4 regions of the Paractinoplanes brasiliensis genome follow, and region 4 is predicted to be linked to each of the others. Evidence: riboswitches for the same ligand, from Rfam matches in the RefSeq annotation. Region 4 holds a riboswitch; each other region holds the start of a gene.
What was found. A riboswitch is a leader RNA that binds a small molecule or an ion and turns the genes downstream of it on or off. The one in region 4 is predicted to bind cyclic di-AMP.
Positions count from the first base shown of each region.

Region 1: another riboswitch for cyclic di-AMP. It lies ahead of C8E87_RS09725 (C40 family peptidase); the one in region 4 lies ahead of C8E87_RS06810 (C40 family peptidase).
Region 2: another riboswitch for cyclic di-AMP. It lies ahead of C8E87_RS13835 (coiled-coil domain-containing protein); the one in region 4 lies ahead of C8E87_RS06810 (C40 family peptidase).
Region 3: another riboswitch for cyclic di-AMP. It lies ahead of C8E87_RS29475 (LysM peptidoglycan-binding domain-containing protein); the one in region 4 lies ahead of C8E87_RS06810 (C40 family peptidase).

Region 1 is NZ_SNWR01000001.1:2,212,881-2,218,572, forward strand. Features, by position in the region: gene C8E87_RS09700 (hypothetical protein) at 85-285, shown strand; gene C8E87_RS43570 (hypothetical protein) at 303-458, shown strand; gene C8E87_RS09705 (DUF1360 domain-containing protein) at 494-1,015, opposite strand; gene C8E87_RS09710 (DUF6158 family protein) at 1,027-1,266, opposite strand; gene C8E87_RS09715 (hypothetical protein) at 1,356-1,763, shown strand; gene C8E87_RS09720 (DUF3817 domain-containing protein) at 1,777-2,097, shown strand; cyclic di-AMP (ydaO/yuaA leader) riboswitch at 2,264-2,390, shown strand; gene C8E87_RS09725 (C40 family peptidase) at 2,448-3,365, shown strand; gene C8E87_RS09730 (sigma-70 family RNA polymerase sigma factor) at 3,452-4,453, opposite strand; gene C8E87_RS09735 (SDR family NAD(P)-dependent oxidoreductase) at 5,042-5,692, shown strand, end outside.
Region 2 is NZ_SNWR01000001.1:3,111,700-3,117,391, forward strand. Features, by position in the region: gene C8E87_RS13825 (ABC transporter ATP-binding protein) at 1-143, shown strand, start outside; gene C8E87_RS13830 (coiled-coil domain-containing protein) at 147-1,199, opposite strand; cyclic di-AMP (ydaO/yuaA leader) riboswitch at 1,203-1,339, opposite strand; cyclic di-AMP (ydaO/yuaA leader) riboswitch at 1,550-1,682, shown strand; gene C8E87_RS13835 (coiled-coil domain-containing protein) at 1,686-2,717, shown strand; gene C8E87_RS13840 (glycoside hydrolase family 65 protein) at 2,778-5,141, opposite strand; gene C8E87_RS13845 (HAD family hydrolase) at 5,202-5,692, opposite strand, start outside.
Region 3 is NZ_SNWR01000001.1:6,564,130-6,569,821, reverse strand. Features, by position in the region: gene C8E87_RS46470 (glycoside hydrolase) at 1-876, opposite strand, end outside; gene C8E87_RS29480 (M4 family metallopeptidase) at 983-3,193, opposite strand; gene C8E87_RS29475 (LysM peptidoglycan-binding domain-containing protein) at 3,429-3,992, opposite strand; cyclic di-AMP (ydaO/yuaA leader) riboswitch at 3,994-4,156, opposite strand; gene C8E87_RS29470 (serpin family protein) at 4,358-5,509, shown strand.
Region 4 is NZ_SNWR01000001.1:1,607,178-1,612,869, reverse strand. Features, by position in the region: gene leuS (leucine--tRNA ligase) at 1-139, shown strand, start outside; gene C8E87_RS06825 (TVP38/TMEM64 family protein) at 200-937, opposite strand; gene C8E87_RS06820 (type 1 glutamine amidotransferase) at 974-1,687, opposite strand; gene C8E87_RS06815 (MurT ligase domain-containing protein) at 1,677-2,897, opposite strand; cyclic di-AMP (ydaO/yuaA leader) riboswitch at 3,357-3,535, shown strand; gene C8E87_RS06810 (C40 family peptidase) at 3,542-4,360, shown strand; gene mraZ (division/cell wall cluster transcriptional repressor MraZ) at 5,193-5,624, shown strand.

The DNA.
Region 1 (5,692 bases), 610 kb from region 4:
GTCGGCCCCCACCCATGATTCCGTTAGCGAATGTGACGCCGACCACAGCGTTTCGGCGACCGCGTGGAGGGTAGCCCGGAGTCCGTGACCGACGAGATTCGCGAGCTGGACGCGTTCCTGGACGACGCCTACGACGGGCAGGAGCGGTTGAGCAGCGCCGACCTGCAGCGACGGGCGATCGCGGCCGACCTTCCGGCCCTGGCCCTGACCCGGGTCGACGCGCTGCCGGAGGGCGAGTACGCCCAGGACGAGGCGGCCGAGGCGCTACGGGCCCTGGAGATCTGACGAAAGAGGAGGCCGGGATGGAGCCGATCGGCGACCCGGACGAGCAGGAGGACTTCGCCGGCGAGCACGCCACCACGACCGTCGACGACGACGTCACCGCCGGCCAGGACGACCACGCCGAGCCCGAGAGCCCCGAGGGCTGGGCCGGCCTGGAGAAGGACGGCCCACCCTGACGGGAGACGGCCCGGGCAGTGAGGAGAGCCCGGGCCTAGTCCCCCTCGGCGGCGCGCTTGGCCACGTCGTAGCCCAGCTGCAGGAAGTCGGAGACCGCCGTGGCCGTCAGCGTGACCGCGGCCAGCCGGGTCAGCCGCGGCGCCAGCACGAGCCCGCCGGTCAGTCCCGTGGCGACCCACACGGCCAGACAGAACGGGCAGGTCACCAGCTCGCCGATCCCGTGCTTGACCGAGCTCTCGTGGTGGCGGACCTCCTCGTTGAGCTCGGCGGCCCCGGCCGGCTCGGTGTACCGCGTGAAGGGCGCCCGCAGCGGGCTGGTCACCGAGTCCTTCGCCAGCAGCCGGCTCAGCTTGTGGGTGGCCAGCGACAGCAGCACCACGTCGGCGGTGGAGGGACGGGTCGGTACGGCCTTGCCGGTGACCTTGGCCGCGACGGCGAGTGAGGCGGCCAGCGTTCCGAAGGCACCCATCGCGACGGCGTAGCCACCCAGCGGGCGGTGCTCGTGCGGGGCGTAGGACTGCCCGACGCGCGACATCCGGGCGCGCAGCGACTGCATCAAGGGAACCCCTAAAAGTCCTGAGTGAGCCGGTCGGGGTCGACCTCCCGGCTGGGATAGCGGGTGATGTACTCGGTCTCGAGCTCGGCGGTCCGCTTGAAGTGGTTGCTCAGCGCCGCGTCCGGGCCGTGACGCAGGGTGGCCAGGCGGGTGCGGTAGAGGCTGGCTAGCTCGCGGAACAGGTCGTCGTCGCCGAAGGTGGCCGGATCAATGCCGGTCTCCATCAGCGGAGCGTCACCTGCGTCGGTCATGGTGCACCTCCGGTCGGAACGGGCCTCAGCGTCCTACCGAGATGCCCGTGCCGACGGTCAGCAAACCCCCGCCGGTACGCTTGGTGGCCATGAAGGGCCTGTGGACCCCGGCGTGGATCGCCCGCCACGTCCTGGCACTGGTTCTCGCCTCGGGCTGCCTGGTGCTGGGCTGGTGGCAGTTCAGCCGTGCGCAGGAGGGCAACTCGATCAGCTGGGGTTACATGTTCGAGTGGCCGGTGTTCGCGGCCTTCGTCGTGTTCCTCTGGTGGCGCGAGGTCCAGCTCGCCCGCAAGAAGGGCCGCCTCGTGAAGGCCGAGGAGCCGCAGGCTGCCGCGGGCGAAAGGCTCCCAGGTTCGGCTGTTACCGTCGGCCGGCCGGTACGCGTGGCCACTCAGTCCTCCACGCCGGAGGACGACCCCGAGCTCACCGCGTACAACGACTATCTCGCCTGGCTGAACGCCACCCCCGGCGCCCGCCCGAGCGACTATCCCGGATAGGAAAAGAACGATCGTGAAGGGTGCCCTGACCCGTTATCGGATCATCGCGTGGATCGTCGGCGTGGTCCTGGTCGCGCTCGTCGTGGTGGGCATGCCGCTGAAGTATCTGGGCGACGACCCGGTCGTCGTCGAGGCGGTCGGCCCCGCGCACGGTTTCCTGTTCATGGTCTATCTGGTGGCGACGTTCGACCTGTCCCGCCGTGCGCATTGGGCGTTCGGCCGGATGCTGCTGGTGATGCTCTCGGGCACTGTCCCGTTCCTGTCGTTCTGGGCCGAGCGTAAAGTGAGCCGGGAATGGGTGCCGGCCGAGGAGCCGGCGAAAAGTCCAGTTTGACAGCCGAGTTCGACGCATTGCTTCCGTCGAATTACTAGCTGCTATCGGGATCATTCACGCAAAGCGGTCCATTGTCTTAAATCACTCTGTGACCCCTTGCATTTGAATCTTTCGCCGATAGGTTGATCCGGTTGGTTCGGTCCGCAGCCACTCCCCCTGGTGGCGCCGGCCAACGCCGCCGAATCGATTGAGCCGGGGAACCACGTTCCCGGGGCGAATCCGCGTCAGCGCGGTAGGGCCTTCTTCCCGCCCGAGCCCGTCAGCTGACCCGGTAGGCGGCCAGGCGGAAGAAAGGCCACTGACCGGTGCCCCACCCCCGTACGAGGCTTCGGGTCCTCGTCGTCGCGGCGATGGCTGCCGCGATCACCGGCTCCTTCCTGACGCCCGCGCAAGCGGCGCCGTCCGAGACGGAGCTCAAGAAACAGATCGAGACGGCGTCCGACAAGCTCGAGGACGTCACCGAGCAGTACAACGCGATGAACGTGGCCCTGAAGAAGACCCAGGCCGACGCCAAGAAGCTGCAGGCGTCTCTGGCCCCCGCTCAGGCCGCGCTCAAGGTCGCGAGCGCCCAGGTCGGCAACCTGGCGACCACGTCCTACAAGCAGGGCCGGGTCGGACCGATGAGCGCGCTGCTGTCGGGCACACAGGACGGCCTCATGGACCGCATGAGCTACCTCGACATGCTGACCCGGGCCAACCAGCGCGACATCGACACGTACACCGAGGCGACGCAGAGCTTCAACGAGCGTCAGGCCGCCCTCAAGGCGACCCAGACCAAGCAGACCGCCCAGCTGCGGGCGCTGTCGACGCAGAAGGCGGCGATCCAGAAGGACCTCAAGAAGCTCTTCGAGATGCGTGAGGTCGCGTTCGGCCAGGCGCAGGAGTCGGGCAGCAAGTACGACGGCCCGATCCCGGAGATCTCCGGCAAGGCCGGCATCGCTGTCACGTTCGCGTACAACCAGATCGGCAAGCCGTACCTGTTCGGCGCGGGCGGTCCGGGCAGCTACGACTGCTCCGGCCTGACCTCGGCGGCGTGGCGGGCGGCGGGCAAGTCGCTGACGCACCAGACCAAGTCGCAGTGGAGCGAGACCAAACGCATCAGCCGCGACGACCTGAAGCCGGGCGACCTGGTGTTCTATCGCAGCCTCGGGCACGTGGCGATCTACGTCGGCGACGGTCAGATCATCGACGCGCCGCGCGCCGGCACGGTGGTCAAGAAGCGCACGATCAACATCATGACCCCGTACGGGTACGGACGAGTCGTCTAGGGCCCACGCACGGAGAAGGCCGGTACCCGACTCGGGTACCGGCCTTTCGCGTCTGTGAGTAACGGGGGGTGATGCGGGGTGGAACGTCAGGCGGCCTGCAGGCCCTCGGCCCGGGCCAGCTCGCGCAGCCGGCCGAGCGCCTGGATCTCGAGCTGGCGGATCCGCTCGCGGCTCAGCGAGAACCGCGAGGCCACCTCGGTCAGCGAGTGCTCGCGGCCGTCCTCGAGGCCGTAGCGGGCCCGCATGATGCCGGCCGACCGGTCGTCGAGGTGGTTGAGCAGCCCCTCGATGCGCTGGCGCTCCAGGGCGGTCAGCACGATCTCTTCCGGTGACGGGGCGTCGCTGTCGGCGACCAGGTCACCGAGGTTGGTGTCGCCGTCGTCGCCGACCGGGGTGTCGAGCGACACCGTGTCCTGGGCCCAGCGGGTGAGCTCGTTGACGCGCTCGACGGTCACGCCGAGAGCGGCCGCCACCTGCTCGGGCTCGGGGTCGCCGCCGAGCTCACGGACGAGCTGGCGGGTCACGTTACGCATCCGGTTGACGTCCTCGACCAGGTGGACGGGCAGGCGCACGGTGCGCTCCTGCTGGGCGATGGCCCGGCTGATCGCCTGGCGCACCCACCAGGTGGCGTACGTCGAGAACTTGTAGCCGCGCTCGTAGTCGAACTTCTCGACGGCGCGGACGAGACCGGTGTTGCCCTCCTGGATCAGGTCGAGCATCGGCATGCCGGAACGCACGTAGCGCCGGGCGATCGACACCACCAGTCGCAGGTTGGCCCGGATGAACAGGTCCTTGGCCTTCTGGCCCTCGGAGACCAGGCGCTCCAGTTCCTCCCGGCTCACACCGCGCCGGACCTCGCCGCTGTCGAGCAGGTGCTCGGCATAGAGGCCCGCCTCGATTGCCTTGGAGAGCTCGACCTCCCGTGCGGCGTCCAGCAGCGGAGTCCGGGAGATCTCGTGCAGGTAGACGCCAACGAGGTCGCGCTCCTCGGCGACCTGGTCGGTCCGCATCACGGTGTTCTTCTCCACGTTGCCCACGGTCCCCTCATTGCCTTCACTAACCCCGTTACGGGCGATACCTGTATCCATCAGTTCCTCCCCGTAACGTCCGCAGTTCGCACATTGCGGTTACTGGCATCTACACAACAATTGGCTGCCTGTACTGATTCCGGCTGGTGGATCGAAAGTGTCACGAATGCCTGGGGGAAGGCTGAGAGCCGCATGCGTACTTCCTGTACAGGGCTTTCGTGCCCGGTGGCTCGTGCCATCCGGCATTCGGTCGCGCGACCGGTGGCGGTCGCTCCGACAGAGGCATACCCGTTGCAAGTCTCATGACACCATCGGCCCCTCGTCCCTCACAGCGACGCCCATCACCAATGACCTTGGGACGTCCGTCACCACCCAGTACGTTGCTTGGGCGCGCCAGGTTCATGTGCTGGATCGACAGCTTCGGGCCGGGCTTGAAACAAAAGACACCACAAAAAGATCCCGACGCACCACCGAAACGGGACCACCTGCCACAATGCGGCACGCGGCAGCGCAGATCACTAGCCCACCCGGGTGACCTCCCTGCGAGTGACGCCCCTCTGACAACGGTTCGGCGCCGGCGCCCCATCCGGATGTTGAGGTGACGAACAACACAGTGCTGATGATCGCGGGAGGGGCACGATGGGCGTCATGGGGAACGGGCGCACGGCTCTGATCACGGGTGGAACGGGTGGCCTCGGGGTCGCCGTAGTGACGGCCTTCATCGCCGAGGGGTGGCGTGTGGTCACCCCCGTACGCGCCGGGTCGGTCGGCAAACTGCCCGAGGGGGCCGTGCCTTTGGTGGCCGATCTCACCGATGAGACGGAAGTCACCACGGCCGTCACCGCCGCCGTGACAGCGCGGGGCCCCGAGGCGCCGTTGCGCGCGGTGATCAACCTGGTCGGCGGGTTCGCCACCGGCCCCCTGATCGCGGACGCTCCGTACGCGGGGCTCGTGGCACAGCTCGACCAGAATCTGCGCCCGACCTATCTCGTCACCCAGGCCGCCCTGCCCCACCTCGTCGAGGCCGGCGGCGGCAGCATCGTCTGCGTGTCCTCCCGTACGGCGTTGTCGCCCTTCCCCGGCGGCTCGGCGTACGCGATTTCCAAGGCCGCCGTGCTCGCCTTCGCCGCCTCGGTCGCCGTGGAGTACAGGTCGAAGAACGTGCGCTGCAACACGGTGCTGCCCAGCGTGATAGACACCCCGGTCAACCGGGCCGCGATGCCCGACGCCGACTTCGGCAAGTGGGTGCGCCCCGAGCAGATCGCGCCCACGATCCTGTTCCTGGCGTCGGAGGCGTCC
Region 2 (5,692 bases), 1.5 Mb from region 4:
GCACGGTCTTCCTGGTCAGCCACAGCGAGCAGTCGATCCGCGACACGTGCGAACGCTGCATCTGGCTGGAGTCCGGGACGATCCGTGCCGACGGCCCCACCGACGACGTGCTGAAGGAATACGAGTCCTACGTCAACAAATAGCGGTCACCGCACCGAGAGGTGCACATGGTTGGTGTGGTCGCTCGAGGGGTCGCCGTTGCCCCTCGAGTACGCCTTCCACCCGCTCGAAGGCAGCCAGATCCGCTTGAACCAGATGACGTAGAGCACGCCCAGCCGACTCGAGTTGTTGATGAAGTAGTTGGCCAGCCGGGTGCCGTACGCCTTGTCACCACCCGACGCGACGCCACCGAACCCCTTCTTCTCGGCCGCGAAGTCGCACGCCTGCCCCTTGGGATGCTCACCGCTGTTCTGCTCACGGAAGCACGCCACATAGCGCGTGAAACCGTCCGCCTTCGCCTGCTTGAGCGCGTGCAGCGTGCGCGGCGTCAGGCAACCGCTGGTGGTGGGGTCGTTCTCGGTGCACCCCTCGTCGGGCAGTGAGCCGTCCCGGTTGCGCGGCGCCGGGGTGGCCTTGCTGCTCGAACCGCCGTCGGTCGGCTCCTTGGCGTCCTCGCCCGTCCGGTCCGAGCCACCGGTGTTGGCCGCCTTGAGCGCGGTCTCGGCCTGCACCTTGCGCTTGGCCATGATGTTGACCTGCCGCTGCTGGTCACGGACCTCGGCGTCGATGGCCAGCTTGGCCTTGCGCTGGGCGTCACGGGTCGCCTTCAGGTCGGCCACGACCTGGTTCTCCCGCACCGCGACGGTTTCGAGCGTCTCGGCGCGGTCGAGGAAGCCACCGGCCGAGTCCGCCGCCAGCAGCGCGGTCATCGGGCCGAGACGGCCGGTCCGGTACGACTTCTGAATGATCTCGTCGATGGCGTCCTGCCGGGGTGCCAGGTCGGCGTCGAGCTCCTTGAGCTTCGCGGCGAGCTGGGCCTGACGGGTCTTGGACCGTGCCAGGGCCTCCTTGGCCTCCAGGAAACCCTTGGAGGCGACCTCGAGTTGCTGGATCAGGGACTTGGGGGCGCCCTCGCCGTCGTCGCCGTTGTCACCCGGCGCAGCGGCGGCCGGACCGGCCACCGCCAGGGTCAGCCCGGAGAGCGCGACGAGCAGGGCCAGCAGGGCCGCCGTTCGTCGCCGGACAGTCTTGTGCCGCACTCTTGTTCCTTCCGTCGGCCGCCGACCGGGTTAGCTGACGGGTTCGGGACGGAAGTGATCCCTACCGCGCGGGACGCGGATTCACCCCGGAAAAATTGGTTCCCCGGCTCGTCGAATGGACGATTAGGCGGCGGCCCCCTGGGGGTGGAGACCGACCCGACCATACCGACTTCATCACGAGATCGACAGTTATCGCACGCGATGCAATTCGCCGGCGACGCCGCGTGACGACAATTACGCAATGTGTTCGGACGGCTACCAAATTGCCTATTCTCTGATCCTGAAGCTCGCTGAACTCTCGGGTAAACTGGCCGCCGGTTCTGCCGCCGTGGCACCGCCCCCGAGGTGCCGGCAGACCACCGCCCAATCGCCGCGAGGCGAGCCGGGGAACCAGGTCAGTGGGGTGCATCCGCGCAAGCGGTAGGGATCGCTTCCGTCCCGAACCCGTCAGCTAACCCGGTCGGCGGTTTACCGGAAGGAACTGCATTGACCGTACGACCCCGCCGGTGGCTGATGCTTGCCCTGGCGCCGATCGTGGCCATCTCTTTCCTGGCCGTGCCCGCGTCCCCGGCCGGCGCCGAGCCCGGCGACTCGGGCGCCCCCAATGAGGGCACGTCGGGCGACACCGTGGGCAAGAACGCGACCCTCGACGACGTGATCGAGTCGTCGAACCGGCGCTTCGTCGCCGCCAAGGCCGCGGTGACCAAGTCCACAGCGGCGCGCAAGAGGCTGGCCACCGAGATCAGAGTCGCCGAGGCCAAGCGGCTCTCACTGTTGCCCGAGGTCAACGCCATCGCCGGCCAGCAGTACCGCACCGGCCACCTGGGGGCTGCCGGCTTCCTGCTGGGCAGCCAGAACTCGGACGACTTCCTGGCCAAGGCGGTCTCGCTCGAAGAGATCAACGCGATGCAGGACCGCAAGCTCGCCGAGCTCAACCGGGCGATCCGCGACGTCAACGCGAAGAAGGCCGCCCTCGACGCCGAGGTCAAGAAGTACGAGACCAACCTCGTCGCGATGAGGAAGCAGAAGGAAGCGGCCGACAAGGCGCTCGCGCTGGTCGGCGGCGAAAGCCTCACTCATGGTCTGGTGCTGGCGAAATCGCCGTCCGCCACCCCCGCGCCGCGCAATTCCGACGGCGGTTTCTCGCCGGAGGGCTGCAACGTGGCGGACCCCACCACCAATGGCTGCATCACCGCGCGTACACATCACATGTACAAAGAGGTGAAGAAGGCCGGCTTCAACAGATTCGTGGGTTGTCACCGCAACGGCGGGCCGTTCGAGCATCCCAAGGGCCGGGCCTGTGACTGGTCGCTGCAGAACCGCGGTTTCGCGCCCGCTCATAATGCCGACACCCGCAGGTACGGCAACAACCTGATGGCGTTTCTGGTGCGTAATGCCGACAAGCTCGGCATCTATTACGTCATCTGGTACAAGCAGATCTGGTTCCCGGCCAGCGGCTGGAGTTCGTACAGCGGTCCGAGTGACCACACCGACCACGTGCACGTGTCGATGCTGTAAGTGTCATCGACCAGGAAAAAGGCCCCGGGTGTGACCCGGGGCCTTTTTCGTTGCCGTGTGTCAGCTGGTCATGCGCCGCACCGGGGCGCGGCCCTGGGGCTGGATCGGCGCCGGGCCGACCGGGTGCGGCGGCGGGATCGGCACGGTCACCGGCTTGACCTGGGTGACCTCGACGTCCTTGCCGTGGTGGTTGATCACCAGACGGGCCGATCCGCCGCCGTTGCGCAGCGAATAGGTCACCTCGTCGGCGGTCACGTTCACCCGCAGCCGCAGCCCGCGCCAGAGCAGCGAGAACTCCAGGTTGTTGATGCGGCTGGGCAGGCGCGGCGCGAACGAGAGCTGACCGTTGAAGTCGCGCATGCCGCCCAGACCGGCTACCAGCGAGATCCACGTGCCGGCCAGCGACGCGATGTGCAGGCCGTCCCGCGAGTTCTGGTGCAGGTCGTGCAGGTCCATCAGAGCGGCCTCGCCCAGATAGTCGTGCGCCAGCTCCAGATGACCGGTCTCGGCCGCGAGAACGGCCTGGACGCAGGCCGACAGCGACGAGTCCCGGACGGTCCGCGCGTCGTAGTAGGCGAAGTTGCGGGCCTTCTCCTCCGGCGTGAACGCGTCACCCCGGATGTACATCGCCATGACCAGGTCGGCCTGCTTGACCACCTGCTTGCGGTACAGGTCGAAGTACGGGTAGTTGAGCAGCAGCGGATACGCCTCGGGCGGGGTGGCCTCGAAGTCCCACTCCTGCAGCCGGGTGAAGCCCTCGGACTGCTGGTGAACACCCAGTTCCCGGTCGTACGGGATGTGCACCGCGGCCGCCGCGTCCCGCCAGCCCGCCGTCTCCTCGTCGTCCACGCCCAGCTTCCGCGCCAGGTCGGGGTGACGCTTGGCGGCGTCGGCGGCCGCCATAAAGTTCTGCTGGGCCATCAGGTTGGTGTAGATGTTGTCGTTGACCACGGCGGTGTACTCGTCGGGACCGGTCACGCCGTCGATGTGGAACCGCCCGTGCCGGTCGTGATGACCCAGCGAGCGCCACAGCCGCGCGGTCTCGACCAGCAGCTCCAGCCCAACCTCGCGCTCGAAGTCGTAGTCGCCGGTGGCCTGCACGTAACGGCGTACGGCGTCGGCGATGTCGGCGCCGATGTGGAAGCCCGCGGTGCCGGCCGGCCAGTACGCCGAGCACTCCTGCCCGCGGATCGTACGCCACGGGAACGCGGCCCCCTGCAGGCCGAGCGTCTGGGCCCGCTCCCGCGCCAGGTCCAGCGTCGAGTGCCGCCAGCGCAGCACGTCGGCCGCCGCGGAGGGCTGTGTGTACGTCAGCGCCGGCAGCACGAAGCTCTCGGCGTCCCAGAACGTGTGGCCGTCGTAGCCGGGGCCGCTGAGACCCTTGGAGCCGATCGGCCGCTGCTCGGCCCGAGCGCCCGCCTGCAGCGTGTGGAACAGCCCGAAACGGACCGCCTGCTGCACCTCGGGGTCGCCCTCGACCTTGACGTCGGAGTGGTCCCAGAAGGCGTCCAGGTAGTCGCGCTGGGCCTCGACCAGGCCCTCCCAGCCGTCGAGCCGGGCGCTGGCGAGCGCGGCGCCGACCTGGTCGCGTACGGCGGGCAGCGAGCGGTGGCTCGACCAGCCGTAGGCCGCCAGTTTGACCACGCGCAGCTTCTGACCCGGCTCGAGCTTGCAGGCCACGGTCGTGCGCAGCCAGTCGGGGTGGCCCTCGGTGGTCACGGCGTGCTTGCCGGGGGTGTCGACGAGGTGTTCCATGGCCGCGGCCATGCGCAGGTCGCTGGCCTTGGTGCGGTGCACCAGCAGACCACCGGTGCGCTGCTCGAGCACCTCCTCGGACTGCAGCGGGTGGTCGAGCACGGCGGCGACCCGGGGGTCCTTGCTCATGGGCGGGAGCTGCTCGTTGGCGACCAGCTCGGACTGCAGGATCAGGCGGGACGGGCCGTCGAGCGGCTCGACCTCGTACAGGAAGGCGACGACGGAGCGCTGGGTGAAGGAGACCAGCCGCACGGTGCGTACGCGGATCGCCTGGCCGGACGGGGAGACCCACTCGACCGTCCGCTCGAGTGTGCCCGCCCGCAGGTCGAGGACCCGCTCGTGGGACCGCAGCTCGCCGTAGCGTACGTCGAACGGCTCGTCGTCGACCAGCAGCCGCATGAGCTTGGCGTTGGTCACGTTAACCATCGTCTGGCCGGATTCGGGGAAGCCGTAGCCCGCCTCCGCGTACGGCAGCGGACGGAGTTCGTAGAACGAGTTCAGGTACGTGCCCGGCAGGCCGTGCGGCTCGCCCTCGTCCAGGTTTCCGCGTATCCCGATGTGTCCGTTGGCCAGCGCGAACACCGACTCCGACTGGGCCAGCAGGTCGAGGTCGAGCCGGGTCTCCCGGATGTGCCAGGGATCGACGGGATATGCCCGTTCACGGATCACGGTGGTGCCTCTCGAAAATGAGCAAAGGAAAGTCTTGAAGATATAAACGCTGATACGTGCTCAGCGCGTCAGGAGTTCGGACAGGTCCGTGACAACGATGTCGGCACCGTTGTCCAGAAGCGCCTGAGTCTGACCCACACGGTCAACCCCGATCACGATCCCGAACTTGCCGGCCCGTCCCGCGGCCACGCCGGCCTGGGCGTCCTCATAGACGGCACAGCTTTCCGGCGGGAGGCCGAGCTGCACGGCGGCGTACAGGAACGTGTCGGGTGCCGGCTTGCCCGGCAGACTCTGCTCGCGGGCGGTCACCCCGTCCACGCGCACCTCGATGAGATCGGCGATGCCCGCCGCCTCCAGAACGTCCTTGCAGTTGGCGCTGGCCGACACGACGGCACGGCGCAGGCCGGCTTCCTTCGCGGCCTTGAGGTAGTCGACCGAGCCGGCGTAGACCTGCACGGCGCCCTCTTTGATCTTCTGCAGGACGAGGAGGTTCTTGCGGTTGCCGATGCCGTTCACGGTCTGCTGGTCGGGACCGTCGTCCGGGGTGCCCT
Region 3 (5,692 bases), 5.0 Mb from region 4:
GTGGACGTTGACCTGGCCGATCAGGGCGCGGGTGGCGGAGTCGAAGCCGGCGAAGGTGCTGCGGGCGACGTCGTAGTTGGTCTCGTCGGAGGCGGAGATCGTGACGCCGTTCAGGCCCTGGCGGTTGAGCTCGGAGCGGAGCTGGGCCAGGACGCTGCGCTGGGTGGAGGCGCCGATGTAGCAACCCTCCTGCGTTCCGTCGGCGCGCCACCAGTTCGAGGAGGGCTCGTTGAACGGGTCGACGCTGCGGAAGGTCACGCCCCAGTTGTCGCGGGCGCGGCGGGCGACGATCGCGAGGTGGGCGGCGTGCTGGGTGTGGTTCCACGACTGCAGGTTGAGGCCGCCGTCGGCCGCGCCGGACGGGTTGTGGTTGTAGCACATCCACCACATCGGGGAGTTGGCGAACAGCTCGGTGATCGCGCCGCGCTGGGCGGCCTTGACCAGGGCTGCGCGCTGCTTGGCGTCGGCGGCCCAGTTCCAGGCGGACGAGGCCGGGTCGGGGTCGCGCCAGTCCTGCCAGAAGCCCTCGATCTGCTTGAACCGGGGAATGTTGGGTGAGGCGACCATGCGTTCGCCGGCCACGTCGTTCCAGCTGCAGGCGCCCAGGTTGTAGCGGGCGATGTTCAGGCCGAGGCCGGGCAGGGCGACGCCGTTGTAGGTGACGGTGCGGGTGGTGAAGAACAGGTCGGCGAAGTCGTCGCGGTCGCCGAAGACGTTGGCCCACCAGGCGAGCGAGGTGCCCCAACCCTGCCAGGCGCCGTGGTCGGCGGCGGGGTCGACCGTGATGGTGGCGTCGGCTCGCGCGGCGGCGCCGATGAGGGCGCTGGTTGCCATGCCGGCGCCCGCGGCGCCGAGGACCGTTCTGCGCGTGACCATACCGACCTCCTCGCTGAGGATGTTTACGTTAACATTACATCGAGAGTTGTCAATGGGATGCGAAGAAGCCCGCCCCTGGCCGGGACGGGCTTCTTTCAGCGACGGGTCAGACGGAGAGGGTCCAGCTGGTCAGGGTGCCGATGTCGGCGCGCGCGGCGTCCTGCACGCGCAAGGTCCACTTGCCGTTGGCGGTCTCGGAGGACAGGTTGACCGGGTAGCTCTGGTCGATGTTGTCAGTGCTGCCGCCGGCCCGGTTGTGCAGGACGTAGGCGGTGCCGTCCGGCGCGATCAGGCTGACCACCAGGTCACCGATGTATGTGTGCTGGATGTGCACCTCGACCGAGCTGGCCGTCGAGGGGGTGGCGGCGCACGACGTGAGCTCCACCTCGCTGGACACCGTGGCCAGGTCGGCGATCGCCACGGGCGTGGTGCTCGTGGCGGTGCAGGCCGCGACGCTGCCGACGGTGACGGTCAGGGCCTTCGAGCGGGTGATCGAGGGCGCTGTCGCGGTGATGGTGACCGGGGCGCTGGAGCGGGCGGCGTCCGCGGCGGCGCTGACCGTGACGGTCGTGGACTCACCCGCGGTGACGGTGGCCGGCTCGAACGAGACGGTCACGCCGGCCGGGGCGGAACCGGCGGTGAAGGTGATCTCCTCGGCCTCGCCGTTGACCAGCGCGGTGGTCGCCGTGATGGTCTTGGACTCGCCGGGGCCGACCGAGGCGCCCGCCGCGGACAGGGTGAGCGTGAAGCTGTTGCCGTCGTAGCACTCCTCGTCGTTGCCGGCCACGTTCACCGAGGTCCACGACGCCTGCACGGCCTTGTACTCGGTGCTGCACAACCCGTACAGGTCGGTGGCGGCGGCAAGCGAGTAGGCGCGGGCGGTGTTGCCGGGCGTGGTCGTGTTGACGTACCCGGTGTTCGAGACGAAGTACGCGTCGAGGGCGCGGAACCAGATCTTCGCCGCCTTCTCCTTGCCGATGCCGGTCACCGACTCGGCGCCGCCGCAGACGGGCGAGGTCCCGTACGGGGTGGCGCCCGAGCCCTCGGCCAGGTTGAAGAAGAAGTGGTTGGCCACGCCGGAGGAGTAGTGCACGTCGACGCTGCGGGTGGACGTCGACCAGCAGCCGTGCGAACGCCCGTCGAGGGTCGGGTTGTACATGTAGCGCAGCGGGGTGCCGTTGCCGTTGATGTCGATCTTCTCGCCGATGTCGTAGTCGCCGGCGTCCTCGCTGCTGTCCGCGTAGAACTCGACCATGCTGCCGAAGATGTCGCTCGTGGCCTCGTTCAGACCGCCCGACTCCCCGGAGTAGGTCAGGCCGCCCGGCACCACGTTCTCGGTGACGCCGTGCGACATCTCGTGCCCGGCCACGTCCAGCGCGACCAGCGGCTCGGCGTTGCCCGCGCCGTCGCCGTACGTCATCTGGGCGCCGTCCCAGAAAGCGTTCACGTACGAACTGCCGTAGTGCACGCGGGAGGGAACACCCCGGCCGTCGCCGAAGATGCCGTTGCGGCCGTGCACGTTCTTGAAGTAGTCGAACGTGACGGCGGCGCCGAAGTGTGCGTCCACGGCAGCCGACTGGCGGTCGGAAGCCGCGCCGTTGCCCCAGGTGTTGTCGGCGTCGGTGAACGTGGCGCACGTTCCCGACGTCCGGTTGTTCATGTCGCAAGTGGACCCGTTACCCCGTACGGGGTCGACGAGGTTGAACGAGGCGCCCGAGGGAGTGCTCTCGATCGTGACCTGGCCCGAGTAGATGCTGTTGCCCGTGCCGGCGACGTTCTCGATCTCGTCGTAGGAGCCGACGACCTTGCCGGTCAGCGCGTCCGTGATGACATGGAACCGCGACGGGGTCTGACCGTCGGGCTGCCAGCCGGTGATGACGGTCTCCCACGACAGCTTGCCGACACCGCTGCTGGCGTCGACGAACAGCTCCGGCGAACCGGTCTTGGTGATCGTGCCCTGGAACTGGCCCTTGGCGATGGCGCTCGCGCTCGCGGCGGTCACCGTCGGCTTCGTGCCCAGGCTGAGCGGTTTGGCCAGGCCCGCCGACGCTCCGGCGAACTTCCCGGCCTTCGTACGGATGACGAGGTCGCCGCCGTAGACGCGCAAACCGTCGTACGTGCGGGTGTAGCGGACGATGCCGTTCTTGTTGGTGTGAACCGCGAAGCGGTCCTTGGCGGACTTCTTGATCGCCGGTCCGGCCTGGTCGATCAGCGACGAGCCGGGGGTGACCGGCGCGGCGGAAGCGGTTGTGGCTGTGGCCACCAGGCCCCCACTGGCCAGGGCGATGGCGCCGGCCAGCGCGACAGCAAATCTCACGTGTGTTCCTCTCCCACGAGGGCGGACATCCATGTCCGTCTATGTGAGAGATCTTCACACTTGAGGATCCCCGGCGGGGGAAAACACTTGTAAAGCTTAAGTTTCCATTTAGTTCAGTCGATGTCCAGCGTGATCCGGCGCAGCTCACGGGCCGATTCGCGCGGACCGTCGCCTGTCCACTGGGTGGGACGGCAGCCCGGCCCGGCCACGAGGGCCGAGCCGGGCGCCCACAGGCTCAGAGAGCCAGCCGCTGACCCGGGAAGATCAGGCTCGGGCTCTTCAGCACCGGCTTGTTCAGCTGGTACAGGGCCTTCCAGCCGCCCTTGACGTGGTGCTTGGCCGCGATCGAGGCCAGCGTGTCGCCCGGCTTCACGACGTAGTGCTTGCCGGTCGTGGCCGCCTTCGCAGCGGTGGCCTTCTTCGGCGCGGTGGCCTTCTTGGCGGTGGCCTTGGGGGTGCCGCCCTTCTTGCCGCACGTCGGCCAGGCGCCGATTCCCTGACCCTTCAGCACCTTTTCCGCGATTTTGATCTGCTCGGCCTTGGTGGCCTTGTTCGCGGTCGAGGCGTACTTCGTTCCCCCGTACGCCTTCCACGTGCTCCGGCTGAACTGCAGGCCACCGTAGTAGCCGTTGCCGGTGTTGATTTTCCAGTTGCCGCCGGACTCGCACTTGGCGATCGCGTCCCAGTTCACACTGGCCGCCTGGGCGGGCGACGCGGGGCCGAGCAAACCGACCGCTCCCGCGAAACCGGCGACGGTCAGGCCGAACGCGACACGGGTCTTCTTTCCGAGCTGAGCCATGAAAAGCTACCTCCACGCCTGCGAGGTGAGCTGTCGGGTTCGGGCTGGGCTGCCCGGCCGCGCGCATCGGCGGCTTCACCCCGAGACGCGCGTGCCGCAAAAGGGCAGCAGCGCGTCGAGGAACTTGTGGGTCCCCCGCTCCATGCCTTGGGTTCGTTTCCGCACGGGCGGCGGCAGGATTCGGCGTTCCGCCCGGGGTGCCCACGATTGCGGGACTGGCCGACGGTAACCACGCGACCGCCCGTACGGCCAAGCCTGGAAGGGCGATCGTGAGCTTGTTCTCATCGATGCGGAACCGGGAAGGCGCGGCCGTGGTCCAAGGATTTGTGATTCGTGTCCTAGTTACGTTTGCGCTGGTCTGCGGCTTGTTGACGACCTCGGCGTGCGGGGGCGGCGAGGTTCCCGGCGACGCCGCTCGCATCAAGGTGAAGCTGGCGGCGAGTGACGCCGCGCCGGTCGCTCAGGCCGTCAACAGGTTCGGTTTCGACCTGTTCCACGAGGTCGATCGGGAGGACAAGAACACCATCACCTCGCCGCTGTCGGTTTCGGTGCTTCTCGCCATGGTCGCGGCCGGGGCCGACGGTGACACGGCGACCGAGATGGCGCGGGTGCTGGGGCTGCGCGAGGGGCGCGACGAGCGGGTCGGTGCGCTGCTGCGCGAACTGGCCGGCGCCGACGACGTGACACTGTCGGTGTCCGACGCGCTCTACAACAGCGGGACGCTCGAGGACGCGTACGTCGATTTTGTGCGGCGCAGTTTCGGCGGAACGGTGGAGAACGTCGACCTGGGTTCGGCGGAGACGGCTCGCAAAATCGACGAATGGGTCGACGAGAACACCGGCGGCCGCATCAAGGGCATCGCCCGCGAGCTCGGCCTGCCCAGCGCGCAGGCGGTGCTCGTACTGGTCAATGCGGTGTATTTCCTCGGCAAGTGGCAGCGCGAGTTCGAGGACACGCGCGACGAGAGATTCACCACCGCGGGCGGGCCGATAGTGGTGCCGATGATGCACCTGACCCACGCGTCCTTCGACTATGCCGAGCGTGACGGTTTCCGGATGCTGCGTCTCCCGTACGGGGAAAAGGGGCGCTACGGCATGGAAGTCGTTCTTTCCGCGAGCGGGCGAACCGCCGGCGCCGCCGAGTGGCAGGCCCTGAAAAGCGAGCTCGCCCCGCGCGAGTTCGACGATGTGGCTCTGCCCCGCTTCGAGCTGCGCTGGGAGGGTGATCTCAAGGCGCCGCTGCGCGAGCTGGGCATGGCGAGCCCGTTCGACGCGGGGCGCGCGAACTTCCGCCCGATGTCCCCCGACGGGCGGTGGCTCGAAAAGGTCTATCACAAGACGTATGTGCGGGTGGACGAGAAGGGCACCGAGGCGGCCGCCGTCACGGGCGGGGCCATGATGACCTCGGCCCGCGTCGATCCGGTCGTGTTCCGCGCCGATCGGCCGTTCCAGTTCACGATCTCCGACCAGCAGACCGGCACGATCGTGTTCATGGGAGCCGTACGGGACCCGCGTTAGCGCCCGACGGCGACCGGGCACACTCGCCTCCGCGGACTCCGCCTCCGCGAACTCCGCCTCTCCGCACGCGGCGAGATCGCCGGGCTCGACGAGGTGGCCGGGCTCGACGAGGTGGCCCGGCGTAGCGGGAGCACCCGGCTGCTCAAGGAGGGCTCGGTGCCTGCGGCCGGTCCTGTCAGCCTG
Region 4 (5,692 bases):
CCGCGTCGAGGTGCCGCCGGCCGCACCCGAGGCCGAGGTGCGCGAGCGGGCGCTGGCCGCGGTGGCCGAGGTGCTGGCCGGTCGCGAGCCCCGCAAGGTCATCGTGGTGGCCGGCCGGCTGGTCAGCGTCGTCGTCTGAGCCTCCGCACAGCAGAAGGCCCACCGCCCGTACGCCGGGTGGTGGGCCTTCTGCTGTTTGTCAGGCGGCGGCTTTGCGACCCGAGTGCTTCCACCAGAGGACGATCGCGGTCGTCAGCGTGAACCCGATCGCGGCCGGGGCCAGCGACAGCGGGCTCATCTCGCCCGGCCGGACCACGGCGGCGCCGATCACCGCGTACGACACCGCGGACGGGATCGAGGCCAGCGTGGTGCCGAGCAGGTAACGCTTGCGGCAGACGCTGGTGGTGCCGTAGGCGTAGCCGATCAGGCCGAACGGGGCCAGCGGCAGGAACCGGACGAGCAGCACGGCCAGCAGGCCACGACGGTTGAGCCAGCCGTCGAGACGCTCGAGCCGGCCCCCGGAACGTGCGGAGAGCGCGCCCCGGCCGACCCAGCGGCCGGCGTAGTAGGTGGCGGTGGCGGCGATCACGGCGGCGGCCAGGGCCGTGGCAGCGCCGGTGGCCGCGCCGAGCAGCGCGCCGCACGCCAGCGTGATCGCTGTGCGGGGCACGAGCACCGAGAGCAGGAGGCCACCGATCACCGCGATGGCGACCGCGGCGGCCGGGCCGACGGCAGCGACCTGGCCGGCGATCTGCGACAGCGGGAGCGTGGCTGCGGCCACACCCACGCCGCCGACGACGCCGCCAAGGATGCCGAACCGGACAAGGCGGCGCTTCCACCCCATCGAGGGCTTGTCGCCGGCCGGGATCTGCTGGGTCTGAGAAACCTGAGGATCCGCGAGGTTCACGCCCCGCGGGGCGATCAGGATGTCAGTCATGCAGGCGTACCGTCCCTTGCTTTGTCGGGTCAAGTGTCAGGCGCCGGCTGCGGCGAGTCGCTCGGCACGAAGTTTTTCGGGCCAGGTGTCGTCGACCGGTGAAAGGCTATCCGCGCCGATCGCCCAACGCAGTAGCAGATCGGCTATAGCTGGGTTGCGGGCCAGCGCGGGGCCGTGAGAGTACGTACCCAGGATCTTCCCGTGCCAGGCCCCCTCGGTCTGCCCGTCGTTGCCCACCCCGGCCGTCACCCGGGCCAGGGGAGCAGCTCCGGGGCCCAGATGCGTGCGGCCGCCGTGATTTTCGAAACCGGACAGCGGGGGCAGGCCCAGCCGCGGGTCGATGTCACCCCTGATCTCACCCACCGCACGGGTCTCGCCGCGGTCGGAATGCAGGTCGAGCAGGCCCAGGCCGGGGCACTTGGCTCCCTTGGCGAAGAACGAGTGACCGAACAGCTGGTAACCGGCGCAGATCGCCAGGACGGCCGCGCCCTGGTTGACCGCGCGGTGCAGACCGCCGTCGTTGATCAGGCGCTGGGCCGCGAGGGCCTGCGGGCCGTCCTCGCCGCCGCCGATCAGGTAGATGTCGGCGGTCGAGGGCATGGGCTGGTCGGAACGCACCGAGTAGGTCTCGACCGGGATACCGCGCATGGCCGCGCGCCGGGCCAGGATCAGCAGGTTGCCCCGGTCGCCGTACGTGGAGAGCAGGTCCGGATAGATCCAGACGATGCGCAGGACGCTCTCAGTTGACACGGTCCAACTCCGCTCGGATGTCCTGGAACGCCGTGTAGTTGGCGATCACCTCGAGGCGGCCCGGCGGCACCGACCGGATCGCCTCCTCGAAACTCAACACGTGCCGGAAGGCGATTCCGTTCACCTCGAGGCGTACGGCGAGGTCGAAGGCCCGCTCGCCGGTGATCAGCACCGGCCGGTCGTGCAGCGGCGAGAAGTCGACGTCGTACAGCCAGGAGGTGTCGAAACCGTCGGGGTCGCGGGCGTTGATGGAGAGCAGGGTCGGCGCCTGCTCGGCCATGTCGAACGCCTCCAGCCAGCTGGCCGGGTTCTTGGCCAGCAGCAGGCGGATGTTGCGGCCCTCGCGGTCGACCTGCGCGTACCGGCCGGCGACCGAGGCCACCGTGGCGAGCCGGGGGAGCGCCTCGATCGGGCGTACGCCGAACTCGGCTGCCACGGCCAGCGCGGTGGCCGCGTTGCCCAGGTTGACCGTGCCGGGCAGCTGCAGCTTGACCAGGTGCCAGTCGCCGCGCGGGTCGATGACGCCGTCGTCCTCGACGCGCCACTGGGCCTGCGGGCGGCGCAGCGAGCAGCCGGTGCACCACCAGTCGCCGTTGGCGCGCTCGATCGGATCACCGCTCTCGGGGCACACCCACGAGTCGTCCGTCCAGCGCTGGCCGGCGCTGAACCAGGTGAGGTGCGACGCGCCGCGGGCCGCCCAGACCACCATCGGGTCGTCGGCGTTGGCCACCACCGAGATGTCGGGGTGCCCGGCCAGCGCGGTGCGCCACATCTGGGCCATCATCGCGACCTCTTTGGCCCGGTCGAGCTGGTCGCGCGAGAGGTTGAGCAGCGCCACCACGCGCGGGTTGGTCTCGTCGATCACCCGGGCCAGGTAGTGCTCGTCGACCTCGAGCACCGCGAACGGCGTCGAACCCGCCTTGGCCAGGGCCGACGTGTGCCCGGTGGGCATGTTGGCGCCGAAGCCGTTGGTGGCGACCGGGCCGAGCACGCCGAGCGCGGCGGCGGCCAGCCGGGTCGTGGTGGTCTTGCCGTTGGTGCCCGAGATCAGCGCGATCGCGCGTCCGGCGGCGAGGTTGCGCAGCAGGTCGGGATCGATCTTGAGGCCGATCCAGCCGCCGATGACCGAGCCGTCGCCGCGGCCCGCGGCCCTGGAGAGCGCGGCCGCCGTTTTCGACACCGAGGTCGCGACCTTGGCCCGCAGAGGCATCTTCCCGTCCGTCACGGAAGACGAGGGTACCGGACCCGGCTGTCACGTCGAGTTGCCGAGAGTCCGGTTCCCGGCACCCGTACGGCCGGATCCGGAGTCGCATTGAGATCAACCATTCGGCGGAAACCATTTTGGCCGGTGAGAAAGGTTTGAACGGCGGAAGAGTGAAATTGCGGCCTGCGTCACCCGAATGGTCGTGAAGAAATATGTGTTCTGATTCACCCGTAACCTTAGACGCTCGGTAATTCGGCACTTACGAGCCGTAATGGCATTTCTCAGCTCCTGGTAACAAATCGGACACCACTCTCTGTGCCAAACACGCTCTGTTACTGAATCGGTTCCCCCGGGCCGCCCGGAATCGGTGTAGCAAGGTCTGGCCGGGAGCACCCGCTGCCCGGCTCGCGACGACCTGGTTCACGCCGAGCCCTGCCCCGGGCCGGTCGAAGCGACCACCCGCACCAGTTACAACCAACGAAGGCATACGGGGGCAGGGACGGGGGAACCATCACCGGTCCACTCCGCGCCATCCGCTCCGATGGCGAGCACGGAGAACCTTGGGGTGAAGTCGCGTGAGCGACCGGGCACACCTTCCCGCCCGAACCCGACAGCTAACCTCGCAGGCGTGCCGGAGGGACATCTCTACCGTGCACGAACACAGTTCGAGCCGTGGCCGCCGTTCGATCGGCGCCGGCGCCATCGCACTGTCGCTGGGTCTCTGCCTCTGCGCAGGCCAGCTGATCGCCCCCTCGCCCGCCGGCGCGGCCCCGATCGTCACCGCGGCGGCTGCCGCCAAGGCGAAGGTCAAGCCGTCGGTCCGCAGCTCCATCTCCACGCGATCCGTCACGTACGGCGGCAAGATCAAGGTCACCGCGAAGTACATCAACCCGGCCAACGGCAAGGTGATCACTTCGGGGACCGTCCGCCTGCAGGCGCTCCGCAAGAGCAAGTGGGTCAACCTGTCGGCCAAGGCGCTGGGCAAGACCGGCAGCGTCACGCTTACCGGTGAACCCCACGTGAGCGGCGCGGTTCGCGCCTATTACGTGGGCACCCCGACCTACAAGGCGGTGGCCGGCGGCAAGTTCTCGGTCACCGTCAAGCCGAAGTCGGTCCCGGCCCGCACGAAGATCATCAACGAGGCGAAGAAGCACGTCGGCTCGCTGTACAAGTTCGGCGCGGCCGGCCCCAGCCGGTTCGACTGCTCGGGCTACACGATGTGGGTCTACAAGAAGGCCGTCGGCAAGAAGCTGCCGCACAAGGCCAACTCGCAGCAGAAGTACGGCAAGTCGATCGCCAAGGGCAAGAAGCAGATCGGCGACCTGATCGTCTTCCGTAGCGGCTCGTACGGTAGCCACGTCGGCATCTACGCCGGCAGCGGATACATGTACGACTCCCCGCACACCGGCGCGCGGGTGTCCAAGCGCAAGATGTACGGCTCGAACTACGTGGTTCGCCGCCTGGTCTGACGAGTTGAGCGGGACGCGCCCGGTTCGGGTGCGTCCCGCTTGCTCGTTCCCCCGAGGCGGTCGCGGGTCACTCCTGCCCGGTCGGGTCACGCTCCTTGTTCCGTACGCGTGGGGTCCGGATCTGCCGAGCGGTCCCGCCCCGTCATGGACCCGTTCCGGCCGGGACATCCCCGGTGCCCCCACCCGGTCCCGCCCTGCGGACTGGTCTCCTCCGCACGGCTCCCGATCATTGAGCCGGAGCCCCATGGCCGGCCTGCCGTGAGTCACATCCCCGGGGTTGGCTCTGCCCCGGAACCGTAATCCCCACGGCTGGCCTGTCCCGGTCGCTCATCCCCGCGGCCCGCCTCTGCGGCCGGCGCTTGGCTTGCAGCTCGTCCCCGGAACGCCGGGCCGCCCCACGCGGCCCGGCGTTCCTCTGTACCCGGTCCACGTCTGTGCCGAGCTCTGCCCGTACTTGCAGCGTTGGCGCCGGATTGCCGCTCCGGCCGCAGCCCCCTGAGAGCTCCACTTTCCTCCCCGGTGGGGGTTGACAACGTGGCCGTCTGGGGGTTTTGGGCGTGTTCAGGGTGGTTCTTGACAGGGTGGCCGGGAGGATGTCGGAAACCGGACCTCGTTGATCATGCCCTTGCCCTCCACTTCGTGACCACCTCGTTGAGCTGGGGTTTCGTGTGCGAATCGGGTTCGCGACCCTGCTCATTCGGCTTGCGGGTGGAGGGAAGTGGAGTAGAGTGGAGTGCAGTGGCAGGGCCGAAGTCGAACCAGACCTGAGGGGCCTGCCGGCCCGAGTTGACAGGCGGACCGCGAACCGCCCGGGGCAGGGGGTAAGGGGCCGATGTTTCTCGGCACGCATACTCCGCGCCTCGACGACAAGGGGCGGCTGATCCTTCCGGCGAAGTTCCGTGATGAGCTGGCGGGAGGTGTCGTGATCACCAAGGGGCAAGAGCGCTGCTTGTACGTGTTTCCGATGCCCGAGTTCCAGCGCATCGCCGGCCAGCTGCGGGAGGCGCCGGTGACGAACAAGGCGGCCCGGGCTTACAGCCGGGTCTTCTTCGCCAGCGCGCACGACGAGGTCCCGGACAAGCAGGGGCGGGTCACCATCCCGGGTCACCTCCGGGCATATGCGGCCCTCGATCGAGAGCTCGTCGTCATCGGCGCGAGCACTCGTGTGGAGATCTGGGACAAGCAGTCCTGGGAGGACTACCTCGCGGCGAGCGAAGACGAGTTCGCCGACATCGAAGAGGGGGTGCTGCCCGGCGGACTGTAGGCACGGCACCCGGACGGGCCCGCGAAGGCCCGGGCGCTGCCGCTTCCGTACTGCGAGATCTCCAGCCG